One region of the Peribacillus sp. B65 genome, then DNA from elsewhere that is predicted to be linked to it. Evidence: riboswitches for the same ligand, from Rfam matches in the RefSeq annotation. Region 1 holds a riboswitch; the other holds the start of a gene.

Region 1 (7,957 bases):
GAAATCGAGGTTTTTCCATTGAAGAGGTTGCTGTGAGTGGTGAAGATCAGCATTCACTAATCGATCAAATGGCTAGGAATTTTACGAACTTTGAAGAATTGCTTAATGGTTTAAAAAGCCAGACCCAATCCGACAAATGATCCGGTACATCAAAAAAAGCCGCAGGGACGTTATTCCCTGCGGCTTCCTTATACCAAATCACTGTTCAATCAATTTTCCAAGGTTGGCCATTTCAATTGCACTAACGGCCGCTTCATAACCTTTGTTACCTGATTTTGTTCCTGCACGTTCAATCGCTTGTTCAATATTTTCAGTTGTCAGCAAACCGAAGATAACCGGTACACCCGTTTCCAAGGAAACGGAAGCCATGCCTTTAGCCGCTTCATTACAGACATAATCATAATGTGAAGTGGCACCCCTGATTACCGTTCCAAGACCGATTACCGCATCATATTTACCTGTATTCACAAGTTTTTTTGCAATTAACGGTAGTTCAAAAGCACCCGGGACCCAAGCGATGTCAACATCATTCTCATCAACGCCATGACGCTTAAGGCCATCCAATGCCCCTCCTAAAAGCTTGCTTGTGATAAACTCATTAAATCTTCCTACCACGATACCGACTTTCAATCCTGATCCGATTAATTGTGCTTCAATAGTTTTCCCCATGTCCAATTCCTCCTAATTTTAAAAAACAATATAATTTTTTGTTCTGTAAGATGTAATTACTTAAATCCTCAAGCTTTCGGGATGTTCAGTTCAAGCTCCTGGTTCCCGATAGTATCATTTTGTTGAAGATACCGAATCAAATCGGCTATCGTAATGAACTTCAGGTTGAATTTATCAGCGATGACTTCTAAATCGGATACCCGGGCCATCGATCCATCTTCATTCATGATTTCACAAATGACACCAGCTGGAGCGGCACCGCATAACTTCGCCAAGTCCACCGATGCCTCTGTATGTCCCGCCCTCCTTAATACGCCGCCTTCTTTTGCGACTATCGGAAAAGTGTGACCAGGCCTTTGGAAATCTTCAGCGACCGAATCTTCATTAAGAAGCTCAAGGATGGTCAAGGACCTTTCAAAAGCACTGATTCCTGTAGAGGTGCTTTTATGATCGACACTTACCGTAAAAGCAGTGCCATGATGATCGGTATTTTCTCCAACCATAGGATGCAGTTTCAATTTCGCTGCCAGTTCTTCAGTGATGGTTGTACATATCAAACCACGTCCATGAGTCGCCATGAAATTGATCGCTTCCGGTGTCGCCTTTTCGGCCAGCACTACAAAATCCCCTTCATTTTCACGGTCTTCATCATCGGATACGATTACTACCTTGCCTGCCTTCAAATCTTCTATCGCTTCTTCTATTGTATGGAACATCATTACACCGCCCTTTTATTAGAATCCATGCTCTGCCAAAAACTCTAAATTAAGTCCTGGTTTTGGATTGCCATTTTTCATTTGATGTATTATATATTTCCCTATCATGTCGTTTTCGATGTTAACGATATCGCCAGCCGCTTTTTGTCCCAATATGGTGTCCTGATGAGTCAATGGAATCAGTGATACAGTCAATAGGTTCCTTTCGATCCCAAATATCGTCAAGCTCGTTCCATCAATGGCCACGGATCCTTTTGGAATGCAAAAGGCACTGAGCCCCTCTTCCAATTGGATTACATAATAAACGGCATTTTCTTTCCGTTCTTTTTTGATGATCGTTCCGGTTCCGTCGATATGACCTGAAACAAAATGACCGCCAAACCTTCCCTGTGCACTCATGGCTCGTTCAAGATTCACAGGTGATCCCAATTTCAATGTCCGTATCGAGGAAGCTTTGACCGTTTCCGGCATCACGTCGACCGTAAACAAACTTTTAGTGAAGGACGTTACCGTTAAGCAGACCCCGTTTACTGAAATACTATCCCCCAGATGAACATCTTCAAGGATTTTTTCAGAACGAATCGATAACTCCATACTGCTTTTTCCTTTGTTCATGGAATGAACGGTACCGATATCCTCAATGATTCCCGTAAACATGTTTTTCCCCCTTTTATAAAATATAAAAAACCCCTTAGGATGACCTAAGGAGTTAGCAGGAGAAATGAGTGAAAAAATTGTATACCTAAAAAGCCTAACATTTTCATTTTTGAAAAATTAGGCGTACGTATACACTTGGGTTCCACACGTCCTTCTCCCATCCAGACTTTACTGTCGGCTTTGGAATCTCACCAAATCCTGCCTTTAACAGGCTCGCGGGCTTAGAATTTCTTCATCACCGCCGGTTGGGATTTTCACCCGACCCCGAAGGACTAAAATAATATGAATCTTTGAATATTTTATCACCATAAAGTGAAGATGTAAAATTTCTAACCTTAAATGGTTCAATTGTTACAGAAACTTCCTCTCTTTATGGAAAAACGACCTCCAAAGTCCCCGATGTGCTCCAAAGAGGTTAATCAGGCTAAATATGTGGAATAGGGTTAGAGGATCACTATTCATATAAGGAGGAAGCCTATGCTTATTTCCATCATCAACTTGATCTTCTATCTGTTCGTCGTCACGATGAATTTTTTAGCTAATTACCTGCCATTGAACGGCCAGACATCAGGAGAGATTTCCGATAAACTTGATGTCCTTTTCACTCCTGCAGGATATGTATTTTCCATATGGGGCTTGATCTATTTCCTGCTCGCCATCTGGGTATTCAGGCAGTTTTTAAGCAAACACCAAAACAGCCCTGCTTATAAGGCATCCTTCCCTTGGTTCGCTTTAAGCTGTGTCTTGAATGGCGCTTGGCTTTTGGCTTGGCACTATGAGCACTTTTTGTTATCCGTATTCATTATCATTGCTCTTTTGGCTACTTTAATGGTCATTTATACTAACGTAAAAAAAGTGAAGCATGAGCCTTTCGACCTATTTCCGTTTTCCGTTTATACAGGCTGGGTAAGTGTTGCAACGATCGCTGACATTTCTTATTACCTCACGTATATCAAATGGGACGGTTTTGGGGTTTCCAGTTCAACATGGACGATCGTCCTGCTGATTGCAGCAACAATCCTGGCTTTTGTCTTTGCAGGTAAAAACCGGGATTGGTGCTATCCTCTCGTATTCGTTTGGGCGTTCATAGGCATCGGGATACGAAATAGCTCCGCCTATCCGGTAATTACGGACATTTCTTATATCCTGGCTGTCATCACTTTTATCGTATCCATCACCATCTTCATTAAAAGCAGAAGGAATATGGTAGCCTAAAATGCTTGCTGAAGATCTTGCCAGACATCCTGCCAAGCTTCTAGGCCAACTGAGATACGGACCAACTGGTCACTGATGCCCATTTGTTTCCGTGAATCTTCAGGAACGGCAGAGTGCGTCATGGTAGCGGGATGCTGGATCAATGTTTCGGCATCCCCAAGACTTACGGCAATTTTGATTAGTTTCAATTTATTTAGGAATTCCTGTGCATCCTGTTTTGTGCCATGCAATTCGAAAGAGATAAGGCCGCCGCCATGTTTCATCTGTTTTTGCATTATATAATGATCCGGTGAAGCTTCATCACCTGGATAATATACCTTTTTCACTTTTGGATGTTTCTTAAGTTCATGAAAGATTTCCATTGCATTGGCCGAATGACGGTCCATCCTGACAGGCAAGGTCTTTAACCCCCGCAATAGTAACCAGGCATCGAAAGGTGAAATGATTCCACCGATATCCTTCTGTGTAGTCCCTGCTACCTGATTCATGAATTCCTTCTTACCTACGACAAGTCCTGCAACGACATCCCCATGCCCGCAAAGATATTTAGTAGCGCTATGAAGGACGATATCACAGCCATACTCAAGCGGTCTCTGTAGATATGGCGTCGAAAACGTATTATCCACTACGACAGTCACATTATGTTCCTTCGCAACTTTCACCACCATCTGTAAATCAATCATTTTCATCGTCGGATTGATCGGGGTTTCTACATAGATGCAGTTCGTTTCCGGCCGAATCATTTTCCTTACCTGTTCTTCTGTATCCATCTCACAAAAATCATGAGTGATGCGGTATTTATTTTTCATAAGCTGCAGAAGGCCAAATGTACAACCATATAACCCCTGTGAGCATAGGATGTGGTCATCTGTTTTCGTTAACGCAAAAAGCACAGCTGAAACGGCGGCCATGCCTGAACCGAAAGCAAGGCCAGCTTCCCCGCCTTCCAAAGCGGCAATCTTTTCTTCAAGCACATGTACCGTTGGATTTCCAAGTCGTGAATATATATATCCATCTTCCATACCGGCGAAACGCCTCTCCCCTTGCTCGGCATTTTCGAAAGTGAATGTTGAGGTTTGAAATAAGGGTGTTGCCAAGCTTCCTAAATGCTTCTTCGAGTCATATCCTTCATGGATGACTGCCGTTTCAAACTTTTTATACTTTCCTGTCATACCGTCTCCTCCTAACCTATGTCTATTGCTATCATATGTCAAAAACCTATATAAAGGAAGCGTTTTCATTCATGGTCATCACCTATAAATGAACCCCTGAATTTAGTAAAGATGATATGATTTCCGTAGGGCAATAGATGAACAAGTTCAGGTGGATTTACCCGGGCATTCGTAAAAAAGGGACAGCCGCCATGGCCGTCCCTTTTTCCGAATCATTCATCGACTACGATGTTTCCACCATAGAAGGTTACTCTCGTTAATGGCAGTTCTAGTTCACGAGCCATTTTTTTCAACTCTCGCTCTTCTCTTTCCGTTACGATTGAAATGACAGTGCCATCTGCACCTGCACGCCCAGTTCTACCCGATCTATGGATATATTGTTCGATGTTGTCAGCCATATCAATATGAACGACCGCAGTAAGGCCTTTTATATCTAGCCCCCTTGCCGCTACATCCGTTGCTATCAGCATCGGGGATTTTCCGGAACGAAGCTTGCGCAGCGCTTTCTCCCTGTCGACTTTATTGGATTCGCCGTGAAGCACGCCCATTTCAATACCTTTATAGCTCAGCTTTTCATGTAAGACGCTCAGCTCTGCTATATCATTCAGGAAGGCAAGGGCCTTCACATCTTTAAGTCTTGTGATTTTCTCTAGAATCTTGGACTTTTCCCGTCTCTCAACAACAAAGTAAAGATGGTCCACCTTTGATTCCATTTTTTCATGCTTATCAACCTTGATCATTTCGGGTTCATTCATGAATCCCCTGGCCGCTTTTTCCGTTTCCTCCGGCAGGGTCGCTGAAAACACCATGATTTGCCGGTCTTTTAGCGTTGTTTTGATAATATTATTGATCGTTCCCATATGCTCCGGAGTGATCAATTGGTCACCTTCATCAAGTACTATCGTCTTAACTTCGTGCATTTTCAATTTCTTTTGGGCAATCAATTCGTAAATCCGTCCCGGTGTTCCAGCAATCACCTGTGGACGCTTCTTCAGTTTGTCCAATTGCCTTTTCACATTTGCACCGCCGATGAATGCTGCGCCCGTAATGCCGCTTCCCTCTGACCAAATGCGAATTTCTTCATTGATTTGCATGACCAGTTCTCGTGATGATGCCAAAATCAAAGCTTGGGGCGATTTTTTTTCAGGATCTATCTTTTCCAGCAATGGCAGTAAATATGCCAATGTTTTCCCTGTACCTGTCGGTGATTCGGCCATGATATCTTTTCCCTCGACAATCACGGGAATTGCTTTCGTTTGAATCGGGGTAAGTTGTCCGAATCCGGACTTTTTCCAGACCTCTTGTATATATGGTTTTCTATCGTTTATTAATGCGGGTAATTCGCTCATATCGTTCTCCTTTAATATAAAACTTTTCCTATCTTTCATAGTACCATTTATTCTTGTCCAGTAGCCAACGGAATGCGAATTGTAACCGTCGTCCCTTTGTTTATCTCACTTTCAAAATCCATTTCCCCCTGAAGGCGATGAACGATCTTCCGGCAAATTGCAAGCCCGATCCCTGTGCCCTTTTCCTTCGTTGAGTAAAAAGGCTCACCAATCCGTTCAAGACGCTCGGGCCCCATTCCCATGCCATTATCACTCACGCTGACTACAGCTTGTCCATCGATGATTTGCAGTGAAATTTCAATTTCGCCATTATCCTTTATCGCTTCAATGCTGTTCTTTATGATATTGATTACCAACTGTTTAAGTTCAATTGAATCAGCCATAATATAAATCGGTTCGGCAGTTTTAACCCTGAATCCCATTTCGATATTATTCAAATTCGTTTCTGCCTTCATCAACGTGAAAACCTGCTGTAAACAGTCGGCAAGATCGATCCTGCGAAATGCGACATCCTGTTTCTTCCCGAGAACCAAAAGTTCGCTTGAGATAATATTGATTCGGTCAATTTCCTTCAACATGATATCGGAATGCTGCGGGTTTACTTCCTGGGTCATATCCATTAACTGTACGAATCCTTTTAACGATGTAAGTGGGTTCCTTATCTCATGTGCGACGGCGGCAGCCAGATGTCCGATAACAGATAGCTTTTCAGACATGATCATCAATTCCTCTTCGCGCCGCAATTCAGTAATATCCCTAACGATTGCATATACCCCTAGCATTTCCGCGTGAACGATGATCGGTAAAAAGGTCACACGGATTATCCGTTTTTCATCACTGCTATTCTGGATGGTCGTTTCGAATTTAACAGCCTCCCCTTGAAGGGACTGTAAAAAGAATTCAGATACTTTTTCACTTTCATTCCAGTTGAGGAGATGATTCGCATTCCTGCCTTTCAAATTGTCACTATTATGCCCCAACAGTTTCTCAGCTTCCGGGTTTAGCGAAACTACATTTCCTTCGAGATTCAGCTCAAGGACACAATCCGGGTTATGCTTGAACAGCGACCGATACTGTTCATCCTTCAGAATGAATTCCTGTTGGGACCTCAACATTTTCCCCGTCCAATACCTGATTATGAAGTATAGGAAAAGCCCGGTTATGAAAATGAACATCCAGCCTTTGGAATGTTGAAACATTGCATATATCTGAACATCTGCCCTTGCCTGTGTCATAGAGATGTAATCCGTAACGACAATCCATAAGACCCCAATGGTTATATATATAAAAGCCACTTTACATGCAATTTTATGAGATTGGTTCATATTTTTTCCTTTGTATTGTTTTTGGTTTATTATTCCCAAATCACTCAAAAAAAGCCCTCATGTTTTCAACATAAGGACTCTATCGATATTGTACCATATATATTGCAATCATTGTTTTATATAGCTAAAAAATCCAGAGCATTTTAACTGGACCTTCAATGATCAAGAGAGGTTTTTAATGGCTTGATTGAATTCTTCTTCTATATCTTTTGTAGGCTTGGCCGATAATAAGCTGCAAACGATCACCGCTATTGAACCAGCAATGAAACCAGGAATGATTTCGTATACTTCAGCGAACTTATCGATCATATCCCAAACGATCACGGTTGCCGTACCGACAATCATTCCCGCCAGGGCTCCCCATTTCGTCATCCGCTTCCAGTATAGGCTTAATAGAATGACAGGACCGAATGCCGCTCCGAAACCAGCCCATGCATAACCCACCAATTTAAGGATTGTACCGCTTGGATTAAACGCCAATAATAAGGCAATGGCAGATATCGCCAATACACCAAACCGACCTACCAGCACTAATTCCTTATCAGATGCTTTCGGCCGAATGAACTGCTTATAGAAATCATCGGTCAGGGCACTTGCCGATACTAACAGCTGAGATGCAATCGTACTCATGACCGCTGCTAAAATCGCAGCCAACAAAAAGCCTGTAATTAGGGAAGGAAACAGTTCTTTTGCTAAAATGATGAAGACGGACTCAGCATTTTTTTCCCCTAAAGGACTGCTTGTCAGGTTAAAATAAGCAATCCCCACCAACCCGGTGAACATCGCTCCGACGATGGCAAAAATCATCCAGCCCATACCGATTCGCCGTGCGCTTTTCAATTCTTTAACAGATG
Region 2 (7,957 bases), 1.8 Mb from region 1:
ATCCCTCTTTATCCGGTTTAGCGGCTTGTACATTTTTCTTTTCTGCTGCTGCTTTCTTTGCCTTTTCCTCAGCTTCTTGCTGTGCTTTGGCCTTTTCCGCTGCTTCTTGCTGTGCTTTGGCCTTTTCCTCTGCTTCTTGCTGCGCTTTGGCTTTAGCCTCAGCTTCTCGCTGCACTTTAGCCTTTTCTTCAGCTTCTTGCTTTGCCTTGGCTTTTTCCTCAGCTTCTTGCTGCGCTTTGGCTTTAGCCTCAGCTTCTTCTTTCTCTTTCTCCACTTCAGCCTTTGCCGACTCTTTTTCCTTTAAGTCCTCTGCCGTTGCTGTAGTTGGAATCGATTCTTTATCTTCCTCTTTTAAGACGATTTGGTCACTTTTAGTAACAGGTACAGGCCTATCCTGCAGATATGTATAAAGGGTATAAAATCCAATTGGAAGCAAAATAAAAAATAACGCTAATAATTGTATCATTGGGAACTTAATCTTCACTTTACTTTTTTTCTTTTTATTCTGGTGGACTTTGCTGCGCTTGGGCAATGATGATTTAGCCTTCTGACGTTCAATTCGCGAACGAAGTTCACCAGCCTGATCATTTTCTTTTTCATTCTTTTGTACCCGGCTCATTCAAGTCACCCCCTTTCTTGCTCAACCCTCTTTGCTTTTTGTTCCTGATTAAAATACCAAGGATAAAGTCAATCAAAAAGTGGGCCGTAATCGTCACGATGATATTATTAGTCATTTCAAATAGAAAACCGATAAAGAAGCTTAAAACCAAAACATTCAAAAATAAAAACCAATTAAAAAGGTAACGATAATGGACGGCTGCAAAAATGAGGCTCGTAAGAAGCAAACCAAAATGTGTTTGCAGCACTCCACGGAATAATAATTCTTCGCTAATCGCCACCACTAAAGCTACGACAAAAATCATCGGGTATGACAAATTACTGAAAATGCGTTCGTTAATACCACCATCATCCTGATAGGAAGAGGGTGTCACTTTCATAAGCAATAAGTCAAATAGCACGACAATGACTCCTGCGGGAATTCCAATCAGCAAAATGTTCAGGTCATCATAGATAAATAAGTCGAAAAAGGCAGAACGGTCTTTAAATAAAATAATACCTAAAAAGATGGCTAACGTTAAGAGAATAATTTGTGTAAGAAACAAATTAAATAGCAACTGTTTATCTGTAAGTTGTTTAATCATTTCAGCTTGCTTATTTTTCATTGCCATATTCCTTCTTTAATAAGATATAAGCCAATTCCTTTTTCCACGAGGAAAAGGAATTGACCGGATCCACCTTGACTTCCGGCCATACATCAGCCATTTTTTCGGTATCCATCCCACAAATATCACAACAGATGGGATTCACTTCCCGATGCTCTTCTCCAAAGTAGTCCAGTATTCCTAAACGTCGACATTCCGGTGCATAGATCCAGTGCAGGAAGTTATGCAGCTTTTCTTGATTCCTGGATTTCCTCTTTTGACAATACTCTTTCATCGCAGCCACTTGATGTAGGTTATTACCCGTAAACTGGGTAAAAAAACGCAGCTGGACTTCGTTTAACGAAAAGGATTGAGACAGCTGTTCTTTTTCTGAAAGGGTCAAATTCACCGGAATCTTTTGTGATGCATTAAGGAAAGAACATACACCATCGATTTGCGAATCCGAAGGCAACTGCTGCTCCATCAAATGCAGCGGAAGCCCTTCATCCCCTTCGCTATATAATAAGACAGCCACACTTTGCTTACGATCCCGTCCCGCCCTGCCTATCTCCTGAAGATATGCTTCCATCGTCGATGGGATATGAAAATGGATAACATATCTGACATCGGATTTATTCACACCCATTCCAAAAGCACTTGTTGCACATATAATCTTTAACTGGCCAGAAATGAATTGCTGCTGAATCAGCATCCTTTGTTCCTGTTCCATTCCACCGTGATAATAATTGACACTATCAATCCCGTTTTCCTGTAAAAATCCTGTGACAGATTCCGCCACTTTTTTAGAGGAAAAATAAATAATCCCGCTTCCGGTAAATTTCCTGACAAGCTCCAGCACACGTGCTAGCTTCTCATCGTAGCTGAACATTCGCTCGACAATAATTGCGATATTTTCCCGATCAACAGATGAGACTGTTTCATTGACCGGCTCAATATTGAGTTTACCAACGATGTCCCTCCGGACCTCAGCGGTTGCAGTTGCAGTCAGGGCAAGAGTCAACGGATTGTTCAATTCACTCCTCACTTCTCCTAAATTCAAATAATCCGGACGGAAATCATACCCCCATTGTGAGATGCAGTGAGCTTCATCTATGACGAACAAACCTATATCTATGGATTTCAAGGATTTTATTACACCATCCAGGCTTAACATTTCAGGAGATAAAAAGATAAAACGATAACTATGCAACCGGTCGAAAGCTTTCCTTTTTTGATTTAATGTCAAAAAAGAGTTGAGGGTCAATACACTTTTTTCGCCACTCATCTTCAGCTGATCTGCCTGATCCTGCATTAATGATAATAATGGGGAGACAATTAGGACAGTCTTATTTAAAAGATAAGCCGGCAGCTGGTAGCATAATGATTTACCTGATCCGGTCGGTAGCATCGCTAAGGTATGATTGCCGGACATCAATGATTCAACCACTTCCTTTTGTCCAGGACGGAATTCATCAAAACCGAATTTTTCTTTGAGGACTCGTTCTATATTCATCATCACTCACCTATTTTCGCAAGTACAAGTCTTATTTGGAAAAAGCTTATCTCTTTATTATCGACCATCTGCTTGATTGCTTTAAGCTTTTTTGTTCCAAGTTCCTTAATAGCTTCAGCAATTTTCCTCTCATCCTCGATATTCACATAATCTGAAATCGGAAAACTCTTGTCCGATAAGACAATTTCTACGAGGTGATCTTCGATGGTGTTGACTTTCAATCTGCGGATTTCAGCAATTTCACCCAGACTTTTCCCTTCATGGATGTATCGTAAAGTAGCCTGTGTAGATTGTGTCAAATGAGGATTCCCACTACTTTTCCAATCATTTGTTAATGTGGACAAGAGAGGGTAATCCTTTCCCGTTTCCATTTCAGCAAGCATTTGATGCAATGAATCAAGGAATGTAAAGCGGACATACTCTTCTTCTACATCCTTCCTTTTTGCAATCTGTTCAAACGTAAGTCCAATCCTGTTTATCCCGGTTATTTTCAAAATGAATATGTCTCGTTTCATATCACTTTGACTTTCTAAAAGGGATATCAGTTCATCATATAGATGTTGGGCAATCAATGCTCGATCCTGACGATTGGCATGTAAAAATTCCTTTACGAAGAATTGGATTTTGGGATTTCTTTGTATCGGATAAAAACGTCTTTCATTGTGGACAATATGGGATATGGTTTGAATGAGTAAGTTTAACCTTCCCCAGAAAACCGGGGTGATATTGTGATATTTCCAACCATTAATATACGCCGGAAAAGGATTATTTTTAAAGTAATCGACTAACATTCCTTCACCTTGCATACTAATTTCATATGCATCTGGTTTATCCGTTAATTTAATCAAGTCATGCTTAAGTAAATGTTCAATGTTTTGATTTAATTGCTGACGGGTAAATCGAGGTATTGTCCCAAAAATATCCGTTAGCCCGAATAAATGGGCATCCTGGATTGTTTGTGACGATTTCTTCCCCTGCAGCATATGGTATATAGCATAAATGGAGCGTTCGCCTTGAAATTTTTTTATCGCATATAGAATGATGGCCTGTAGATAATTATTCATGGGACTCACATCCTTGTTTCATTTAACCAATAAACCCATTGTAACAAATAACTGCAAAAATCGCCGTTATTATTGATGAATACAAGGAAAATTATGTGACTAAATGACGAATCATGGAAAGAACCAAGTTAAGTATTTCGATGTTTTCCGTTGACATTGTGCTACATGATAGTTATTATCAATACAATTTCTATTGAAAAGTTTGGCATTCGGTCTTACAATAAGAAAGAGATAATAATCTGAAATAAAAAGATTATCAGTTGTCAATCAACTTAGGAGGGGTTATATTCATGGCTAAATTTACTATTGTGGATAAAGAAACATGCATAGCTTGTGGAGCTTGCGGAGCAGCGGCACCAGATATATATGATTACGATGACGAAGGGATTGCATTTGTTACCCTTGACGATAACGAGGGAATCGTTGAAATTCCTGATGTACTTATAGATGACATGATGGATGCATTTGAAGGATGCCCAACGGATTCTATTAAAGTTGCTGACGAGGCATTTGACGGAGATGCACTTAAATTCGAATAACGTACAAGCCATTTTCAATCGAAAATGGCTTTTTTTTGCCATCTCCCCATCCCAAAATGAAACAGGCATAAAAAAACAACCGAATACGAATATCCGGTTGTTTTTTATTTCTATCGTTAATGCCATTAAGCATTTTTATATAATGTTTGTTTATTGATCCATGTCTGTAATTTAATGAACAGCAACATGAATACGGATGTGATGAGTACGCCTTTTATCACATTGAAAGGCAAGATTGCCGTCGTAACGAGCTTTCTTGACTCGGGTGCCGACATTGCATCCCATCCCATAAAGAAGGTATAAGCCGGTAAGAAGACATAATAGTTTAAAACACTCATGAATACTGCCATGGAAACTGTTCCCGCAAGTAAAGCGAATGTCATCCCTTTTTTTGAATTGATTTTCTGAAATACATAATAAGTCGGCAAGACAAACAGTATTCCGGCTATGAAGTTAGCGATATGCCCCACAGGTACAGCAGTCAAGGTCCCTGTCATGACTAAATCCAATAGGTTCTTAATGAACTCGACTAGAATTCCAGCCATCGGTCCGAAAATTAATGCCGCCATCAGTGCTGGTATGTCGCTAAAATCAACATTGAGAAAAGGCGGGAATCCCGGAAACGGGAAATTTAAAAGCATCAATAAATAAGAAATGCTTCCCATCATGGCAAGTGTGACCGTTTTTTTCACTTTGTTCTTTTTCATAGGTCTCTCTCCTTCTTTTTCCGATCTACCTGAAAAAGAGGTTAGGGTTCCATATGTTGATGTTCAATAAAAAAACCTTTAATTCCAATAGAATTAAAGGGATAAATTAAAGGTTACATCAAACAAACGTTCAGCAAATAACTGTTGAAACGCACTCAGGAACCTCCATCTTCTCCCATCCAGACTATACTGTCGGCTTTGGAATCGCACCAAATCCTGCCTTGTAAGGCTCGCGGGCTTAGAAGAAGAAACTCTTCATCACCGCCGGTGGGGAATTGCGCCCCGCCCCGAAGATAGATCTATAAAATTTTTTTATACTTCCCATTATATCTGAATTACTTGTTTTTTGATAGCACTTTTTTTCTCAGTTGATTCATTCAGGATGAATATCGATCATCACAGTGAATGGCTTAAAATAAATAGTGGATACACAAAATGAAAATTCGAAATAATGAAAATTATTTTTTATACTATTCAATCCTTGATGAAGCCATTTATATCGCGACATTAAACAGATGATCAGAAGATCACCATTCTATTAAGCGCTTACATCCGGTTAAGCCAAATTGACATATTCAGCATTTCAATTGTAAAATTAACTGAAATTTAAGATAATTTTTTCCTAGGAAGGTGTTAAGTCGTGTATCGGATTTTAGTAGCAGACGCCATTAAACCAGAAGGACTCGGACCGCTATCTGAGGCATCCAATATTCATCTCATTCAAAAGACCGTAGAGGAAGCTGCAAACGAACTTGATCAGATTGATGCAATTCTTGTAAGAAGTGCTACGAAGGTTTCAGAGGATTTAATGAACCGTATGCCGCAGCTAAAAATTATAGCACGCGCTGGTGTCGGTGTAGATAACATAGATATCCCCTCGGCGACAAAACGCGGGATTGTCGTGGTTAATGCACCTGACGGCAACACCATTTCAACAGCTGAACATACATTCGCCATGATGGCTTCATTAATGCGCCACATTCCGCAAGCTTATGCTTCACTGAAGAATGGGGAGTGGAAACGTTCTTCATATACGGGTACTGAACTTCGTGGTAAAACATTAGGAATAGTTGGCTTTGGACGTATCGGAGGGGAAATTGCCAAACGCGCTAAGGTATTCGGCATGGATGTCATTGTCTATGATCCGTTCCTTACTGTCGATCGTGCAAAGAAAATGTCCGTAACTGCCCTGCCGTTAGATGAATTGCTTCCTAAAGCAGACATCATTACTGTTCATACACCACTTACGAATGAAACTAGAGGATTAATCAATAAAGAAAAACTGCTTACCTGTAAAAAAGGGGTTTATGTACTTAACTGCGCCCGGGGCGGTATTCTGGACGAAGATGATTTATATGAAATGTTAGTTCAAGGACATGTCGCAGGGGCGGCACTGGACGTTTTCGTCGAAGAACCTCCAATTGGCCATAAACTGCTTGAACTGGATAGCGTCATTGCTACACCTCATCTGGGTGCTTCAACTAAAGAAGCCCAATTAAATGTTGCCGTACAGGTTGCCCAGGAGGTATTGACCTATTTCGAAGGAAATCCAGTCTCAAGTTCGATCAACCTGCCAGCCATATCTAAAGAAGTGTTTGAAAAGGTACAGCCATTCTATCAACTTGTCCAGCAAATGGGATCCATTGTTTCTCAGTGCATGAATGAAGGAATTCAGGAAATCTCCGTTACGTATGCCGGAGAATCATTGGATTTCGATACAGCGATTCTTACAAAAAGTCTAATCTCCGGCTTTTTCAGATCAAGAGTCGATGCATCTGTAAATGAAGTGAATGCCTTGTTGATCGCAAAAGAGCGTGGCATAACCGTTGGTGAAAAAATCTCTACGGACTCTTTAGGTTACTCGAATTTGATCAGCCTTAAAGTAAAAGGTGACCACCGTGAATTAACAATCAGTGGGACCTATATCGAAAATTACGGTTCTCGAATTGTAAGTTTGAATGGTTTCAAAATCGACTTTCATCCAGAACCGAATTTACTTTATATCCAGCATACCGATAAACCTGGTGTAATCGGTAACGTAGGTAAGGTCCTGGGTGATCACGGAGTGAATATCGCCACCATGCAGGTTGGCCGTAAAGAAGCTGGCGGGGAAGCCATCATGGTTTTGAGCTTTGATTTACCATTGGAAGATAACATGAAACAATTTTTAATGGAAACAGAAGAAATTACATTCATGGCCCGTATTTCATTATAAGACAAAAAAGTGCCCGTCAGCGCGGGCACTTTTTCTGTGAATGCAAGGGGCTTTTGCTTACCATGGACAGTGTGTTTATAACGCACCAACATATGAAAAACCTTCATATTTATTAAATCTTAGCCCGCTGCATCAATTTACTTGGTTCGGAGCTTTGGGCACCAATATGTCTTCAGTTAAATTCAGCTGGCCTACCTCTTCAATTGGAGCATTTTCAAACTTCACTTTTTCAAAACCAAAATCCTTAGCTATGAAGAGGATGGCTTCTAAAGCTTGAAGGGATTCCTCACTATTTTCAATAGCAGCTTGATCTGATAATTGAATGATCACAAGATCTCCATTCGAGCTTATCCTTTCCCATTTCAGGTCAGGCGGGATTGCAGGTGAAATTCCCTCGATGTCTGCCTCCCCTTTTCCAGCCTGCAGCGCTTCCTCAAAGTCCTGATATCCCATATTGCTTGGAACAAGAAACCTTGGGGAGGACTCATCCTTCTGGTAAAGCAGGTATGTGCGATTTTTTTGATGAGGTATATCCAACTCCTTTAAATATCCCGCATGCGCAAACATGGCACCTTGCTCACCATCTGTAGAAAATGTCATTTTCTCTATATTATTATAGGAAAGAGTTTCCTCCAACGAATGGAGAAAAAGTGTATCTTCATCCAATAGTTGGCTTTTTTCTTGAAAGTCAATATGAGCAGTGGCCGTATCGTTTCC

Evidence for each region. A riboswitch is a leader RNA that binds a small molecule or an ion and turns the genes downstream of it on or off. The one in region 1 is predicted to bind FMN.
Region 2: another riboswitch for FMN. It lies ahead of ACSR9O_RS09470 (ECF transporter S component); the one in region 1 lies ahead of ribE (riboflavin synthase).

What each region holds. Positions count from the first base shown of each region.
Region 1 is NZ_CP195840.1:3,765,767-3,773,723, forward strand. It holds gene ribH (6,7-dimethyl-8-ribityllumazine synthase) at 199-669, opposite strand; partial or broken gene ribB (3,4-dihydroxy-2-butanone-4-phosphate synthase) at 747-1,385, opposite strand; gene ribE (riboflavin synthase) at 1,404-2,042, opposite strand; FMN riboswitch at 2,188-2,318, opposite strand; gene ACSR9O_RS18400 (TspO/MBR family protein) at 2,520-3,257, shown strand; gene megL (methionine gamma-lyase) at 3,254-4,429, opposite strand; gene ACSR9O_RS18410 (DEAD/DEAH box helicase) at 4,642-5,778, opposite strand; gene ACSR9O_RS18415 (ATP-binding protein) at 5,826-7,151, opposite strand; gene putP (sodium/proline symporter PutP) at 7,266-7,957, opposite strand, start outside.
Region 2 is NZ_CP195840.1:1,916,009-1,923,965, reverse strand. It holds gene ACSR9O_RS09495 (LysM peptidoglycan-binding domain-containing protein) at 1-619, opposite strand, end outside; gene ACSR9O_RS09490 (CPBP family intramembrane glutamic endopeptidase) at 597-1,223, opposite strand; gene ACSR9O_RS09485 (RecQ family ATP-dependent DNA helicase) at 1,213-2,715, opposite strand; gene ACSR9O_RS09480 (YpbB family protein) at 2,718-3,779, opposite strand; gene ACSR9O_RS09475 (ferredoxin) at 4,070-4,318, shown strand; gene ACSR9O_RS09470 (ECF transporter S component) at 4,444-5,025, opposite strand; FMN riboswitch at 5,189-5,324, opposite strand; gene serA (phosphoglycerate dehydrogenase) at 5,666-7,240, shown strand; gene ACSR9O_RS09460 (RsiX family anti-sigma factor) at 7,373-7,957, opposite strand, start outside.